4 regions of the Lysinibacillus sp. FSL W8-0992 genome follow, and region 1 is predicted to be linked to each of the others. Evidence: riboswitches for the same ligand, from Rfam matches in the RefSeq annotation. Region 1 holds a riboswitch; each other region holds the start of a gene.
What was found. Region 1 has a riboswitch for S-adenosylmethionine ahead of NSQ74_RS06230 (bifunctional homocysteine S-methyltransferase/methylenetetrahydrofolate reductase). Riboswitches for the same ligand answer to the same signal wherever they lie in the genome.
Positions count from the first base shown of each region.

Region 2: another riboswitch for S-adenosylmethionine. It lies ahead of NSQ74_RS17120 (YezD family protein); the one in region 1 lies ahead of NSQ74_RS06230 (bifunctional homocysteine S-methyltransferase/methylenetetrahydrofolate reductase).
Region 3: another riboswitch for S-adenosylmethionine. It lies ahead of NSQ74_RS08405 (methionine ABC transporter ATP-binding protein); the one in region 1 lies ahead of NSQ74_RS06230 (bifunctional homocysteine S-methyltransferase/methylenetetrahydrofolate reductase).
Region 4: another riboswitch for S-adenosylmethionine. It lies ahead of NSQ74_RS04970 (cyclase family protein); the one in region 1 lies ahead of NSQ74_RS06230 (bifunctional homocysteine S-methyltransferase/methylenetetrahydrofolate reductase).

Region 1 covers NZ_JBBOZQ010000001.1:1,283,341-1,287,406, reverse strand. The annotation lists gene metH (methionine synthase) at 1-832, opposite strand, end outside; gene NSQ74_RS06230 (bifunctional homocysteine S-methyltransferase/methylenetetrahydrofolate reductase) at 825-2,672, opposite strand; SAM riboswitch class I at 2,763-2,862, opposite strand; gene hemG (protoporphyrinogen oxidase) at 2,988-4,066, opposite strand, start outside.
Region 2 covers NZ_JBBOZQ010000001.1:3,402,997-3,407,062, reverse strand. The annotation lists gene NSQ74_RS17135 (DMT family transporter) at 1-556, opposite strand, end outside; gene NSQ74_RS17130 (LysR family transcriptional regulator) at 691-1,566, shown strand; gene NSQ74_RS17125 (phosphopantothenoylcysteine decarboxylase domain-containing protein) at 1,664-2,338, shown strand; SAM riboswitch class I at 2,553-2,650, shown strand; gene NSQ74_RS17120 (YezD family protein) at 2,724-2,879, shown strand; gene NSQ74_RS17115 (flavin reductase family protein) at 3,093-3,581, opposite strand.
Region 3 covers NZ_JBBOZQ010000001.1:1,745,335-1,749,400, reverse strand. The annotation lists gene NSQ74_RS08420 (glycosyl hydrolase family 8) at 1-384, opposite strand, end outside; gene NSQ74_RS08415 (MetQ/NlpA family ABC transporter substrate-binding protein) at 637-1,500, opposite strand; gene NSQ74_RS08410 (methionine ABC transporter permease) at 1,563-2,231, opposite strand; gene NSQ74_RS08405 (methionine ABC transporter ATP-binding protein) at 2,221-3,249, opposite strand; SAM riboswitch class I at 3,334-3,438, opposite strand; gene NSQ74_RS08400 (thioredoxin family protein) at 3,494-3,805, opposite strand; gene NSQ74_RS08395 (hypothetical protein) at 3,819-4,066, opposite strand, start outside.
Region 4 covers NZ_JBBOZQ010000001.1:1,034,478-1,038,543, forward strand. The annotation lists gene NSQ74_RS04960 (Cof-type HAD-IIB family hydrolase) at 128-901, shown strand; gene NSQ74_RS04965 (DedA family protein) at 1,330-1,926, shown strand; gene NSQ74_RS04970 (cyclase family protein) at 1,998-2,735, opposite strand; SAM riboswitch class I at 2,948-3,049, opposite strand; gene NSQ74_RS04975 (hypothetical protein) at 3,158-3,463, opposite strand; gene NSQ74_RS04980 (VOC family protein) at 3,718-4,066, shown strand, end outside.

The sequences.
Region 1 (4,066 bases):
AACCTTTTAATTTTTGAGATAAAGTTTCTGGAGATTCATGATAACAACCTTCCTCATCTGGCAAACCAGCATTTGGATAACAGCTAATATAGCCGGTAGAAAGCTCCGCTAACGAACGAATATGATCTGTCATAAACTCTGGACCTGTCGCACAGTTTAAGCCGACAGATAACGGCTTAATATGCTCAATTGATATGTAAAAGGCTTCAATCGTTTGCCCTGCTAGCGTTGTGCCCATTGGCTCAATCGTGCCTGAAATCATAACAGGTAGTTCTTTTCCAGTTTCCTCAAACGCACGTGATACCCCCAGTGTCCCCGCTTTTACATTTAGCATATCCTGACTTGTTTCAAGAAGCAGTACGTCTGAGCCCGCTTCGATTAGTGCCTTTGCCTGTACATAAAAGTTTTCTTCAAGTTCATCAAAGGTAATACCGCCAGTTACTGATAATGTTTTTGTCGTTGGCCCCATTGCTCCCGCAACAAAACGGGGCCACTCTGGAGTAGAAAACTCATCCACTACTTTGCGCGCAATTTCTACCGCACGTTTATTAATTTCTTCTGCCTTAGACCCAAGGCTATATTCATTTAATACGAGAGGCGTACCTCCAAACGTATTTGTACAAATAATATCCGCACCAGCCTCTAAATATTTTCGGTGAACTTTTTCAAGCACATCAGGTCTAGTTAATACAAGATTCTCGTTACAACCATCAAGCTCCTCGCCACCAAAATCTTCTGCTGATAAGTTTTCATTTTGAAGCATTGTACCCATTGCGCCATCCAGAATTAATATTCGTTTCTCTAGTTGCTCTTCAATCAAGTGCTTAGCCATCTATACTTACCCCTTTTTTCTGTTCATCCAATTGCTCAATAAATTTCATTAACTCTAGCGTCATATCATAGCGTAAAAACGGTGTAATTAAGTAAATACCATTGAAATACTCTGCAGCTACTTCTACTAACTCTTTAGCAATTGCAATCCCTTCTAATGTTGAACGTTCCTTATCTTCACCACATGCCTTCATGCGTGACAGTGCATCGTCAGATAGTTTGATACCTGGTACTTCATGGTGTAAAAACTCAGCGCTCTTATAGCTCGTTACTGGCATAATACCAATATAAATTGGTGCATCTAAATGCTTTGTTGCCTCATAAATTTCAATGATTTTTTCTTTCGTATAAACTGGTTGAGAAATAAAGTAATCCGCACCATGCTCTATTTTTTTCTCTAGTCGAGCTACTGCTCGGTCTAGTACACGTACATTTGGGTTAAATGCTGCCGCTACAGAGAAGTTTGCCTTTTTACGAAGTGGCTTTCCGGAAAATGAAATACCGTCATTTAACTGTTTAATCAGCTGGATTAGCTCCATAGAAGATACATCATAAACGCTTGTGGCTCCTGGGAAATCACCTACCTTAGTCGGATCTCCAGTAACCGCTAAAATATCATGAATGCCAAGTGCATTTAAGCCCATTAAATGTGACTGTAATCCAATTAAATTACGATCACGGCACGTTATATGCGTTAACGGTCGGACACCGTGCGTTTCCTTCAATAACGCACCCATTGCCACATTACTAATGCGGGGCGATGCAAGTGAATTATCTGCCATCATCACTACATCAGCGCCTGCTTCATATAATTTTTTCGCACCTTGAATAAAGCCGTCAATTTCTAAATGCCTTGGTGTGTCTAACTCCACGATAACCGAACGCTCGCGCTTTACCTTCGCGTGCAATGGCTCATACGTCGCAGGCTCTGCTTCACGTACAACCTGTACTTTTTCAGGCTTTGCTAACTTTTCTTCAATAGGTGTTAACTCTTCTAAATATTTTTTCGCTGCTGCTATGTGCTTTGGTGTTGTACCACAGCACCCACCGATTAAACGAACACCTTGGTCAACCAGTGCAACTGCGGCACGACCAAAATAATCAGCTTCTGACTCATATACGACACGCCCATCCTCTAAATCTAGCAAGGATGCATTTGGATATGCAGACATAAATGCTTTTTCAGGAAGCTCAACTCCTTCAAATGCTTGAATTGTATGATGCGGTCCTAAACGACAATTTACGCCTACTACATCTGCACCAAGAGCCTCTAACTCGTGCAATGCTTGATTTAATGCCATTCCATTTTGTAACACGCCTGGTTCATGCATCGACACCTGCGCAATAATTGGTAGCTTTGTTTTGGCACGTAACATTTTCAACGTTGCGCTTAACTCTTCGAAATCATAATACGTTTCAAGTAAAAGGCCATCTGGATTGCCTGCAAGTAACACATTTGCTTGCTCTTCAACTGTCGATAAAATTTCCTCTAACGTTGCATCACTTTTACGAATACCACGGATGCCTCCAATTGTGCCTAACACAAATTGTCCGCCATCTGCTGCAGCACGTTTCGCAATCGTGATTGCAGCTTCATTAAACTGCTGAACTCGCGATTCTAAACCGTAGCGTGCTAATTTAATCGCATTAGCACCGTAAGTATTTGTCTGAATCACATCTGCACCAGCAGCAATATATTCTTTATGGATTTTTTCAATTAACTTCGGTCTCTGTACATTCATTTCTTCATGGCAGTACTCCAAGCCGTAGCCATATAATACAGTACCAATGGCACCATCTGCAGTTAACACATGTGATTTTAACTTTTCTAGCAATCCCATAAAACGTAACCCTCACTTTCCTTGTATCCAAAAATATAAAAAGCCTTCTTTTAAAAAAAGAAGGCTTTAACGAATCGTAATTGTTTTTCCTTCTCATCTTCGACCAAAAAGGTCTTCTGGATTTAGCACCTGACATTAGTTGGTTGCTGAAGCTTCATAGGGCCAGTCCCTCGGCTTCTCTCGATAAGAATGTAGTATGAATTTTTCAAATAATTAAAAGAATCATATCGTTTACAGGCGATAGAGTCAAGACTATTTCACTTAACAAAGGAGATTTCTCCAGAAAAATATCAAATTTCCGCATTTGTTTTACCGTTATACTAGTTTTTCTCCAAGCTCTTCGCCTATTTTTTTACCATTTTGAATACAAGCACCAATGCCTACTCCGAAATAAGAACAGCCTGCAATCGATAAATTTGGATACCTTTCTGCAAGCTCAGCTATTAAGCCCTTCAATGCCTCATGATGTGCTAAATCGTATTTTGGCATTTGATTAATCCATTTCGCAACATTAACTACAGTTGGCTTTTCATCAATCCCTAAACTTTTCTTTACATCGTCTAATGCGACAGCAGCTAGTTCTTCATCTGTCATCTTACGTAATTTTTCATACGCAGGATTGATGCTCTTATAAAAGAGTCGTACAAGCAATTTACTATTAGCAGATGTATGCTTCCATTTTCGACTTGTCCAAGTTGCTGCATTGCATTGGACATTTGAATTATGTGACACAATAAAACCCGTTCCATCTGCTGGTAGCACTGCATCCGGTACATCAAAACCTAAGTAAATTGTTATTGCAGAAGCTGTAGTAAATTCCTTAAAATAATGATCTAACGATGGGTCCTGTAATAAGCTTTGCACCGCTTCATTGGGCAACGCTAGAACAACGTGATTAGCCTCAAGCTTTCTACTATTTGCTAATGTAATTGTATATTGCCCTTCATGTTTCTTTACACTTGTTGTTGCTACACCTTTAATAATTTCTACTTCTGTTAACGTTTCTTCAAGACGGTCAATTAGAGATGATAAGCCTTTTTTAAACGAAATAAACTTTTTATTGGAAGCTTTCATAAATTGTTCGCGATTTGCATCAAACCCCTTGATGATGCTACCGTATTCATTTTTATAATCGATTAAGTACGGCAATGTAGAAGCAATCGAAAGTTGATGTAGGTCACCAGAATATACTCCTGCTAATACTGGCGCTATTTGATTTTGCACAAGCTCTTCACCTAAGTAATACGTTAAAAACTCGCCTATTGAGCTTTCTTTCGTAAAACCTTTATTCGGCATCGTTAAGTCCTGTAATGCGATTTGCTTACCAGCTTCTGATACAAGCGTACTTGCTTCCAGAGATGCTAAACTCATAGGAATACCGAATGTTGAATCAG
Region 2 (4,066 bases), 2.1 Mb from region 1:
TTCCAGCAAAACCGAGCTGGTAAATACCATAAGAAATCGATTCTACGCTACGTGTAAAATGACCGTTTAACAGTAAATAAATCGAATAACATAATGCCGCGATTGCAACTAATATATCGCCCATTTGAAATGTAAAAGAATGTTGAATAGTTAATACTGTAATACCAATCATCGTGCAAATAATTGCAAAACTTACTGCTTTTGATGGCAACTTTTTCTCGATAAAGCTACTGAAAATGGGCACTAAGACTACTGTAAGGCTTAAAATAAATCCTGCATTTGAAACAGAAGTTGTCTCTAATCCAAATAAGCTAAGTGCAAAGACAATGAATAACAGAAAACCTTGAATAGCTGCGTATTTCAATGTTTTGAAATTGACCTTTATCATACGTTTATAAAAAATAATGCCTGCTGCCAAAAATGCGATGATACAGCGTAACGCTACCACATTAAATACAGCTAATGTTTCAAGTCCCATTACCATAAACGTATAAGACAATCCCCAAAACATTGTAACTATGACCATTAATAAATTTGCTTTCCCTTGATTACTCATTATGCACCTTCTATCTCTGTGTACTAAAACAGTTTCATACTAAAATTTACTATATATCTTGTATTGTGATTAGTAAAACGAATGTTTATAATGATTAGTATTAAAAAAATTCATGTATATATGAGGGAATGTGAATGAGTTTAGTCAAATATGAGATTTTAAATAAAGTTGCAGAAGTTTCAAGCTTTACGAAAGCGGCTGACGCTCTTGGATTAACCCAATCGGCAGTTAGTCATGCTGTTTCCAGCTTAGAGAAAGAATGTGGATTTGCCCTTATTCATCGAAGTCGAACAGGTGTGACATTAACGAGCGAGGGACAAACAATGCTTCGGGCTATGCGAAATGTTCTTGATGCGGACGAATTATTACAACAAGAAGCGGCCCATATTCTTGGTGTAACCAGAGGGAAATTGCGAATAGGTGTTATTTCTAGTATTTCTTCCAACTGGATGCCAGAAATTATCCGTATTATGGACAATCAGTTTCCAGGTATACAAGTAGAGTTACGTGAAGGGGACTATTATGAAATTGAACAGTGGCTACAAAGTGGTGAAGTTGATGCTGGTTTTCTTAATGGTCAAAAATCGGAGCAATTTCAATTTATCGAATTGGTCCAAGACCCCCTTTTATGTATAGTTTCTGATCAAAGCTCTCTTTATAATCGTTCAGAAATTGATATTACTGAACTAGAAGACATGCCTTTTATAATGACATCGTATCGAGGAACTAATGATGTAAAAGTAATTTTAGAGCAGTACCATGTTAAACCGAATATTCGATTTGAGCTATCGGAGGAGGTTGGGATTATTTCGATGATTTCACACCATTTAGGCATTACAATTTTACCTCGATTAGTGATTAACCGATTACCGTCCTCATTAAGGGCTATCCCACTAAAGCAAGGTGGTTATCGTACGATAGGGCTAGCCATGAAACATCAAGCCTCACCAGTAACGAAAAAGTTTGCGGAAATTTTAAGTGTGTGGCTAAAAGAACAAAATAAGAAATAGGTTATTTAAGCTTTTTACGTTAAAATAGAACATGTAGATTGCTTATTAATTTGTTATTTTTCAAAAATGATAGTTTGAAAAGAAAAGGTGAGTGTGAGTGGGGACATTACAAGGAAAAACCGTACTCATTACAAGTGGGGGAACACTTGAAAAATGGGATCGTGTGCGAGGGCATACGAATTTATCGAAGGGGTCAATGGGCTGTTATTTGGCTGAAGCAGCTCTAGCCGCAGGTGCAGACGTCATCTATATGCATGGCTATTTTGCACAATTACCGATTAATCAAGATAAAATGCGTACAGTACGCTTTGAAGGTATTGAAGATTTAAGTGACAAGGTTCGTCATGCTGTACAAAATGAACAAGTAGACATCGTTATTATGGCAGCTGCAGGCTCTGATTGGGTCATTGATAAAGTATACGATCAATCGGGGAATTTAATGGAAGGTGCAGGGAAGATGCCGTCTGACGAGCCCCCAGTTATTCACTTTAAAAAAGCACCAAAAGTGTTAGGGCAAATAAAGGGTTGGCAGCCAAATGTCACTTTAGTAGGATTTAAGCTAGAGGCAACGGACGATGAGGAGTTTTTACTGTCCCGTGCACGTCTTCGTATGGAAACAGCCAATGCACAGTTGATGGTTGCCAATAGTTCACAATCTTTATATGGCGGACAAGAGCCACATTGGATTGTACCTGCACAAGGACAACCTATCAAAGTCATTGGTAAACAAGAAACGGCAAAAGTGTTAATGGAATTCTTACAAAACGAATAAAGAGCAGCTGTGTAGAATATATAATTCTGCACAGCTTTTTTATGTTTTGAACATTCATACTAATGCTTTCAAGATCTTAAGATTGGATTTTAAGAAAATTTAGAGCAATAAAAATGTACTTTTTTCTCTATTGCATAGTATTCAGCTAGGTTTTATAATATTTATATTGACAATAGGTTTTCTGAATTATAGAATTATTTCCAAGAAACGTAAACTCTTATCGCGAGAGGTCTGGAGGAATGAGGCATAATGAAGTCTCGGCAACTGAGTTAATCGGTGCCAACTCCAGCAAAGTTATCTGAGAGATAAGGGGAGGCATCAAATCGTCTTGATGCGTGGATCTCTTTTATACACAAAAGTATGAAAAAAAGAAGGGGTGTATCGTATGTCTCAACTGTCTAAGATTGATGATAAGAAATTAGAAGTTATTGCGAAGGCTATTCAAAATTTAGAATTTGGTGAAGTGCAAATTACAATTCAAGATGGAGTTATTGTCCAAATTAATCGACTGGAAAAACAAAGATTTCCTCAAAAAAAGTAAAGCTTTAAAAGAAGCATAGAAATTAACTCGGGACCAAATTTTAAGCTTATTGTCGCCACATAGTGTCCTGAGTTAATATGCAACATTCATGTACTTGATTCATGTTCCAATATTGTACGCATGTGCAGATTGTTCGTAATGAAAAAATATTATTAACGTACAAACAAAAAAAGTAGGCATCTCAAAATAAAATTTGAAATACCTACTTTTTTATTATTCGTAAAAACTCGTTGGGATTTGACCAATATGCCTACGATGATAAAGCAATGGCTCCTTCTGCGCATTATCAATTTCTAAAATATGACCAATGAAAATCGTATGGTCCCCTGCATCGATTTTTTTATACGTTTCGCATTGCAGCGTAGCTAAAGTATCATGTAATATTGGCAAACCATGTAAAGAATTAGACCATTTGACTTGCGCAAATCGGTCAGGGATTTTGCTTGAAAATACTGTACATAATTGTGTTTGATCGTTCGCTAAAATATTTACCGCAAATTTGTCCGTATTACTAAAAAGTGGATGCAGCTGCGATTTTTTGTCCAATGACCATAGGATAAGGAGCGGATCTATGGAAACAGATGCAAAGGAATTGACCGTTAAGCCAATCGGTTCATTAACATCGCTGTAAGCTGTGACAACTGTGACACCTGTTGGATAATTACCTAAAGCCTGTTTAAAAGCAGTTACTTTGTCCGTCATACAATCACCTCTTATTATTTTATGGAGAATACGGGTTGTTTGTTCTTGTAGCATTTTTTCTGGTGCTATTATGGATAGCCTACAAAATAATCCAGCAACTGTAAAGCTGATTAATAACGATTATTTTAAAAAAATCATCAATTGAAAGGATTTTTTTAATGCTTTTTAATGCTGATTATTACTTGGATATCCAGACTTCTACTTTATATTGTATCTTTAGTCATTAGTGTCAGTAGCAGTTATAGAGCCGGATGGAGATATTAAAGGGATAGATTATTTAGTTAAAATATCTAGTTTTTAAGAGGGGAATGACTTTAACGTTAAAATTTATTTAAAATTGATAGAGAAAAAATTGTATGGTAAAATCTAAGCAAAAATTTTTATCGTTAATATTCTGCATAACGGAACTATTTTTACTTTAATAAAAATAGCTTGATTTATTGATACTTTGCCTATTGAATGAGTTAAGTATTTTCAAATTACTT
Region 3 (4,066 bases), 460 kb from region 1:
AATATAACGTTCATCATTCCATTTCTCCCCAGCATCAAATAGCGCTCGCATGATTCTATAATCATCAATCAGTGCGTTTACAGTAGCTTGTTTTTTACCGTCAATTCGCCAGACAATAAATTTCTTCTCTAAAAAATAATTATCAATCACTTCAAGCTGCTCATCGAAGCGAGCTTGATCATCTTTTTCTAGTAAATAGGTCAACCATAATCCGACTGATTCAGATAAAAACACATCTTTTTGTTGCGTTAAATCAGTACGTAATAAGTTATCTTCTGTCATTAGTTCTTCAACAACAAACCTCTCAGTTGATGAAATGGGCTTTTTTGTTATTTTTTCTTTTCCTTGTGAGCAGCTCATTAAAACAAACAACAGGCAAAACATGACTAAAATACCACTCCTAAAAAATTTCGTTATAGGATTTCACCTCCATCAGGACTAAATACCAAATTTTTTTCAGTATTATTGGCGAATAATATTATATCAGTAATCATATTAAATGAATCTAAACAAATTCTAAACAATTTTAAAAAAATAAAAGAACTTAATTATTGGATTTCAAACCATTATTTATCTTTCCCCAAAAAAAAATAGTACAAACCATTTTCATGGCTTGTACTATAGTGTTAGAAAAATCTATTTTACTGGTACTACTGCACCTTTCCATTCCTTCAGGATGAAGTCTTGGATTTCTTTAGATTTTAATACTTCTAATAATTTTTTAATTTCTGGCTTATTTTCATCTCCAGCACGTACCGCAATAATATTAACATATGGAGATTCTTTATCTTCAAGCTCAATTGCATCATCAATTGGGTTTAAGCCGTTATCAATTGCATAGTTAGAGTTGATAAGAACAGCATCGCCTTCTTCGTTTTCAAACATTTGAACAAGTAATTCTGGTGCAGTATTTGCATCGAATTTAAAGTCTTTCGGATTATCAACGATATCTTTAATTTCTGCTGCTGTTTTGTCGATACCATCTTTTAATTTAATTAAGCCTTTTGCTTCTAACAATGACAGCATACGGCCATGGTCTGAAACTGAGTTCGATAATAAAATTGTTGCACCTTTAGGAAGGTCTTCAAGAGATTTATATTTTTTAGAGTAAATACCGATTGGCTCGATATGTACGCCGCCAGCATTTACGAAATCATAGCCATTATCTTTAATTTGTTGTTCTAGATAAGGGATATGTTGGAAATAGTTTGCATCAATAGTTTTTGAATCTAAATCTTGGTTAGGTAGTACGTAGTCTTGGTACGTTTCAATTTCTAAATCAATACCTTCTTTAGCTAAAATCGGTTTTGCTTGTTCTAAAATAACTGCGTGTGGTGTGTTAGAAGCACCAATTTTTAATGTTACTTTTTCTTCAGTTTTTGCACTGTCGTCTGCTTTATCTCCAGATGTTGAACCTGCTTCGTCTTTGTTACCAGCACCACAAGCTGCTAAAGCTAGTACAAGTACTGATAAAAATAATCCTGCTAATAACTTCTTCATTTGTATACACTCCCTTTATTTGTTCAATCAATATGTTAGCGGTAAAAACCGGGTTAACCTTTTTAACGTTTGTCTGTTTTCGTTGTAATCATATCGCCAATCCATTGAATGATAAATACGACTACTAAGATCAAAATAGTTGCCATTAATGTCACATCTTGGCGATTACGTTGGAAGCCATCTAAAAAGGCTAAGTTTCCTAGGCCGCCAGCACCAATAATTCCAGCCATTGCCGTATACCCAACGAGTGCTACAGCCGTTACGGTAATCCCAGAAATAAGTGCCGGTAATGATTCTGGAATTAGTACTTTCCAAATAATTGTGGACGTTTTAGCACCCATCGAGCGTGCCGCTTCAATAACGCCTTTATCAATTTCTCGTAATGCAATTAATACCATTCGTGCATAGAATGGTGCAGCACCGATAATAAGTGCTGGTAGCGCTGCATTCGCTCCTCGAATTGTCCCAAGTAAAAACTTCGTAAATGGTATTAGTAAAATAATTAACACGATAAATGGTATCGAACGGAATATATTAACGACCGATCCTGTTAAAAAGTTAACGATTTTATTAGCCCATAATTGGTTTGGACTCGTTAAAAAGAGGATTATGCCAATGGCTAAACCAAGTATAAATGTTACGACTGTTGAAAGAGTGGTCATATAAAGTGTTTCATATGTGGCTGTCCACATTTTTTCCCAGTCGACATTCGGAAAGAGACTAGTTAGCATTTGCAATCACCTCCGTTTGTACTTCAACTGTATTTAAATAATTTAGTGCAGCTGCTACATTTGTATCCGTGCCATCAATTTGCACGATAAGAGTACCGTATGCGCCATTTTTAGTTTGTGAGATATTGCCATGGACAATACTAATCTCCACATCAAACTGTTTTACTAAATGCGATATAACAGGTTGCTCTGTTTTTTCACCAACAAAAACAAGCTTAACAAGGTGTCCCGTTGGATAATTTACTCTAAGCTGTGCAACTGTCTCCTGGGTTTCCTTCGTATCGGTAATTTGCGAAACGAATTTTTTAGTAATCGCCGCTTGTGGTGCTTGGAACACTTGTAATACTTCACCACGCTCCACAATTTCTCCAGCTTCCATTACCGCTACACGATGACAGATTTTGCGGATAACATGCATTTCATGGGTAATTAATACAATCGTTAAACCTAATCGTTCGTTAATGTCGACAAGCAAATCAAGAATTGCATCTGTTGTTTCTGGATCTAGTGCCGATGTAGCTTCATCACATAACAACACTTCAGGATTATTAGCAAGTGCTCGTGCGATACCAACGCGTTGCTTTTGACCGCCTGATAGCTGTGATGGATACGCCTTGTCACGTCCTTCTAAACCGACAAGTGCAATCAGTTCTTTCACACGTGCGTCTCGCTCACTCTTAGCTATACCTGCAATTTCAAGTGGAAAAGCGATATTTTCAGCAACAGTTCTTGACCAAAGTAAGTTAAAATGTTGGAAAATCATACTTACTTTTTGTCTAGCATCACGCAACTTTTGGCCCTTAATAGATGAAAATTCTTGATTGTTCACCTTCACCGTACCTGTTGTCGGCTTTTCTAAACCGTTTAATAAACGAATCATCGTACTTTTACCAGCGCCACTATAGCCGATAATGCCAAAAATCTCACCTTTGTTAATCGTAAGATTGACATCTTTAACAGCAGTTAATTCGCCATTTGCGGTTTTGTATTTCTTCGTAATATTTTGAAGCTGTATCATAGCGAATACTCCTTTTCTCATATAGAAAACCCCTTCACTCATAGACAAGTAGAAGGGGTCACGTATTTTATACGCTAAACCGTTCTCTCATCTTTCAAAGAAAAATCTTTGAGTGATTTGGCACCTTTTCACATATGTGATGGTTGCCGGGCTTCATAGGGCACTTCCCTCCGCCGCTCTTTATAAGAGTTCGATATATTTAATAGTTTTTAATATAGTTGTTACTTTACCATGCTAGCAAAGTTCAGTCAATTGGTTTTTTTAACAATTCGTATAAAAACGGTACGGATTGAAATGCATAAACCTTGTCTATAACTTTTCCTCGATCGCTAACGAGTAAACAAGGTACACTTTCGATTTGAAAATCATAAGCTATTTGCTCTAAAAAATTTATATTTGCCTTACCTAATTTCAACTGTGGCAGTAACTGTTCTATGATATCCATCATTTTAGATGCAACTGCACAAGTTCCGCACATCGGTGTATATAAATAAAAGGCAGTTTTTTCACCAGATTTTACAGCCGTTTCCCACTGCTCTTTTGACCATTCTTCCATTTTTCACGCAACCTTACAAAATATATTCATTATGGATGGAAAAATACGCGCGCAATAAAATCATCGCAAGCACTTTCCTCGGTGTAGTTTCTACTTCTTTATAAGTAGGCATTGTTCGCAAATGCTCCGCCTCAGGATAATGTCTGTCCATTAATGCTCGTAGTTTATCTCCTGATGCATCTGCATCAAAAAATGTATATAGCTCACAGCCCTCATATGGGTCGAGTAATTCTTCTAATTGATGCACACCAATTGTACCAT
Region 4 (4,066 bases), 250 kb from region 1:
TAAATTTACTATTCAATAATATGCATATTGATAAGGGATTTAAGCTGGTAGAAAGCTATTTTTTTTTATTTTCAAAGTACGATAATCACTATATTTTTCTATTTAATTTAAAAGGGGATAGATTGAATTGGACTGTAAAATTATTTTCTTTGATGTGGATGGTACGCTCATCAACTATGACGATGGTTGTATTGAAAGTAGTACGAAGAACGCGCTACAACTATTAAGAAACAAAGGAATTCGATTAGTAGCTGCAACAGGAAGACCATTATCTATGTGTCATGATTTGCAAGAACTAGGTATTGATACATTTATTACTGCTAATGGTGCTTATACTCGGCATGGTGATCAAATAATCCATACCATTCCTATCGCACAAGAAATCGTAGAAAACGTAAAAGCTTTTGCTGATGACAATAACAATAGTCTATCATTTTTCACTGATCAACTATTCATGAATAATGTTCGCCATCCTGCAACACTAAAAGCAATGAAGGAGACATTATCTTTAGATGAGTATCCTCCTACTAATAATAATATTTTAAACGAGGAAGTTTACTTAATGTGTTTATATGCCAACGTAAAAGAAGAGAAAAAGTACATAACACAGTTTCCGAATTTGAAGTTTGAGAGATGGCATCCGACGATTATAAATGTGCTACAAGATGATGTATCAAAATCCATTGCAGTTGAAGCAGTGCTAAAATATTTCAACCTAGTTCCGAAAGAGGCAATTGCTTTTGGAGATGGAGATAATGATATTGATATGTTAAAGCAAGTTGGATATGGTATTGCGATGGGAAATGGCAGTGTTGCATTAAAAAATATCGCTGATTATATCACGATGAAATCAGATGAAGGTGGCATAGATTATGCATTGCGCAAGCTACAGCTTATCTAAGGTAACAAATATAATAAAGAATGAAATAATATTGCAATCGCATCTATAGGGGAATGTTCTCAGATTGTATGAATAAATTATAAATAATGATTGTAGTAGCTATTCTAGTTGCCATTGTCGTATGTATTTGTTTTTTAGTCAGCGCATCAGTCACGACGAAATAAGTCGTACATGATGTGAGTCTACAGTAAGGAATATGGTGTCATCATCAATAGAAATTAGCGCTGAAGGAGATACGAAGATACGGTAAAGCGGGTTTTTGTTGAAAACTGAATTTAACAAAAATAAAGTTCTGTTGATTGTACAATATTGATATACATGTAATAATGATTAAACCTATGCAAAAGTGATTGTTAGAAATAATTGACTTTAAGAGGCTTATGTTAAGCTAAGATAATGGGAAAATTAAGGCTTTAGGTGGGGTAAAAATGGTGCATCACGTGCAATCTCTTATTGAACATTACGGGTATTTTGGGATTATTCTTATACTAGTTGGAGGGATTGTCGGGCTGCCACTTCCTGACGAAATTTTTTTAACCTATGTAGGGTATAATGTTTATCGAGAAAATTTAGAGCATATTCCTGCATTAATAAGTGCTGCGGTGGGAGCTGCAGGAGGCATCACCCTCAGCTACTTTGTTGGTCGTCGATTCGGTTTGCCGTTATTACAAAAATATGGGCCAAAAATTTATATAACTGCACAAAAAATTGAGTTTACGAAAAAATTGTTTGAAAAGATAGGGCCTGTATTATTATTAATTGGATACTTTATACCTGGCGTTCGTCACCTTACAGCATATATTGCAGCCATTAATAATTATCCTTATAAAAAGTTTGCTGTTTATGCGTATGCAGGTGCAATAGTATGGACTTTCACATTTATTACTTTAGGGAAAGAGCTAGGAAATAAGTGGCGTTTTGTTGGTATGTATTTATCCCAATACAGCCTCTTTGCTATATTGCTGTTTATAGTAATAATGCTGATTGTGTACTATATTTTTAAAAAAAGAAATACGATTAAATGAATATCGCATGTTAAAAGAAGGTCTGCTGCAAATGTTATATGACATTTGAGGCAGACCATTTTTGTATTGAATTAAGGCAAAATAGCAAATGAACGTACAGGGAATCCAGATGCTTTTTCAGGCTTTGGCACAATATTGAAAATGACTGCTCCTTTTGCTGGTAGCTTATCTAAATTCGTCATCAGTTCAATTTGATATGTATCCTGATCTAGTACAAAGTATTCGCCATCAAGCGTTCCATTTTTACGGAAATCTGCCGCTGAATCTGTATCGAACGTTTCGTGACCTATTGCATTGATGTTCCGTTCTGTAAATAAAAACTGCAATGCTTCTAAACCCCAACCTGGAATATGGTTATGACCATCTTTATCTTTATTATTAAATAAATCCTTATCAGGCCAGCGTTTACTCCAATCAGTTCGCAGAGCAACAAATGTACCTGCTTCAATTTCTCCATATTCTGCTTCGAAATCTAAAATATCTTGTACACTTAACGTGAAGTCATTGTCCGATTTAGCTTCCTTGGACTTATCAATAACAATTAGCGGTAGGACAAGTTCTTTTAATTCTAATTCGTCTAAGTAGCGTGTATCTGAAACAAAGTGGATAGGTGGATCAATATGTGTTCCATATTGCCCGGGAAACGTAAATTGTTGTGCAAAGAAGCCGTCATTATGCGAAAAGAGCGTTTCAAATTTGGCATCTTCAAACATAAAAAAATGAGGCGAGTTAGGTCCGAATGTGTGTGTTAAGTCAACCCATTCCTTAGATTTTAATAACTGCAATGCTTGTAAAAGTTCATTTGTCATTTTTATTCCCTGCTTTCTTTATTATGAGTGGTGAATTAATTTCATCATTACATACGAACATTGAAGAGATAAAAATTACGCTTTAGGCAGACGCTTTCCACGTGCAAGCCCCTAGCCCCTTTTGCTCCATATGAAATTAACTCTTGTTTAAAATAAAATAAAAAAAGAGCCCTCCTTGAAAGAAGAGGACTCTCGTGTAACTGAAGTCAGTCTCCTCATCTTCTTGCGAATTTCGCAAATTGGAATTAGCACCATGCCTAAGACTGGTTGCTGAGACTTCATAGGGCCAATCCCTCCATCTCTCTTGATAAGAAAAATATATGAATTTTCAGAAATAGTAATACCAAATACTTTAGCATAATCATAAATAGTTTACAAGTTCTATCGGAGTGCATGGTTATAAAAAATAAGAAGCTTTTCCCTTACCAATATAAAATTACCGCTATACTACAGCACCCACCTTCTGATAATACAATTCGAATATTATCTGGCGTATATTTCGCTTCAAACTTCGCCGTAACGCCAGCTGAAGAAATGAGTTTTTGCACTTCATCTTGCTTGGAAAGCTGTGCGGCATTTTTAAGATCATGTGCAAATTGATCAGACCCTTCAATTTTCTCTGTCAGTAATTGGGCCTGCTGCATAATTGGCTGAATTTGTTTGGCAGATGTTTTCAACTTCAACGTATTAATAGGCGGGTACGGATTTGGGTTTGGGGATGTGGGCATCGCAAGCTGTCCCGGCAAATGATGCGGTAAAGGCGTATTAGAAGTGCCCCAATGTGGATATTGATAAACATAATACGGATAAGGATTGTAATACAGCAGAATTCCTCCAATCCATAGCTAATATCTTAGTGTATCTTATGTAGCGGCATTATGTTTTGTGTTGAAGAACATCTTTTATATGGAACGTGAGATAAAGGGAAATTAATTAAAAAAGTAGAATAAGTATTAGATACTGTAGAAAAGGGGCAGATGGGATGAATCGTTTAAACTTAATTACATTGGGTGTGAAAAATATGGTAGAATCGCTGGCATTTTATCGTGATGGGCTTGGGTTTGAAGTAGTCGTTTATGGGGATGAAACAAATCCAGATGTTATTTTTTTTAATAATGCAGGAACAAAAATATCTTTATTCCCAATTGAGCGCTTAGTAAAGGATATTGATGAAGCGAATCCACCTGCTGTAGGGAATGGCTTTAATGGCATTACACTTGCCTATAATGGAAAGTCTAAAGAAGAAGTCGATGAAGTATTTTTGTTAGCAAAAAAAGCTGGAGCGAATATTGTAAAAGAGCCTGAAACAGTGTTTTGGGGAGGCTATAGCG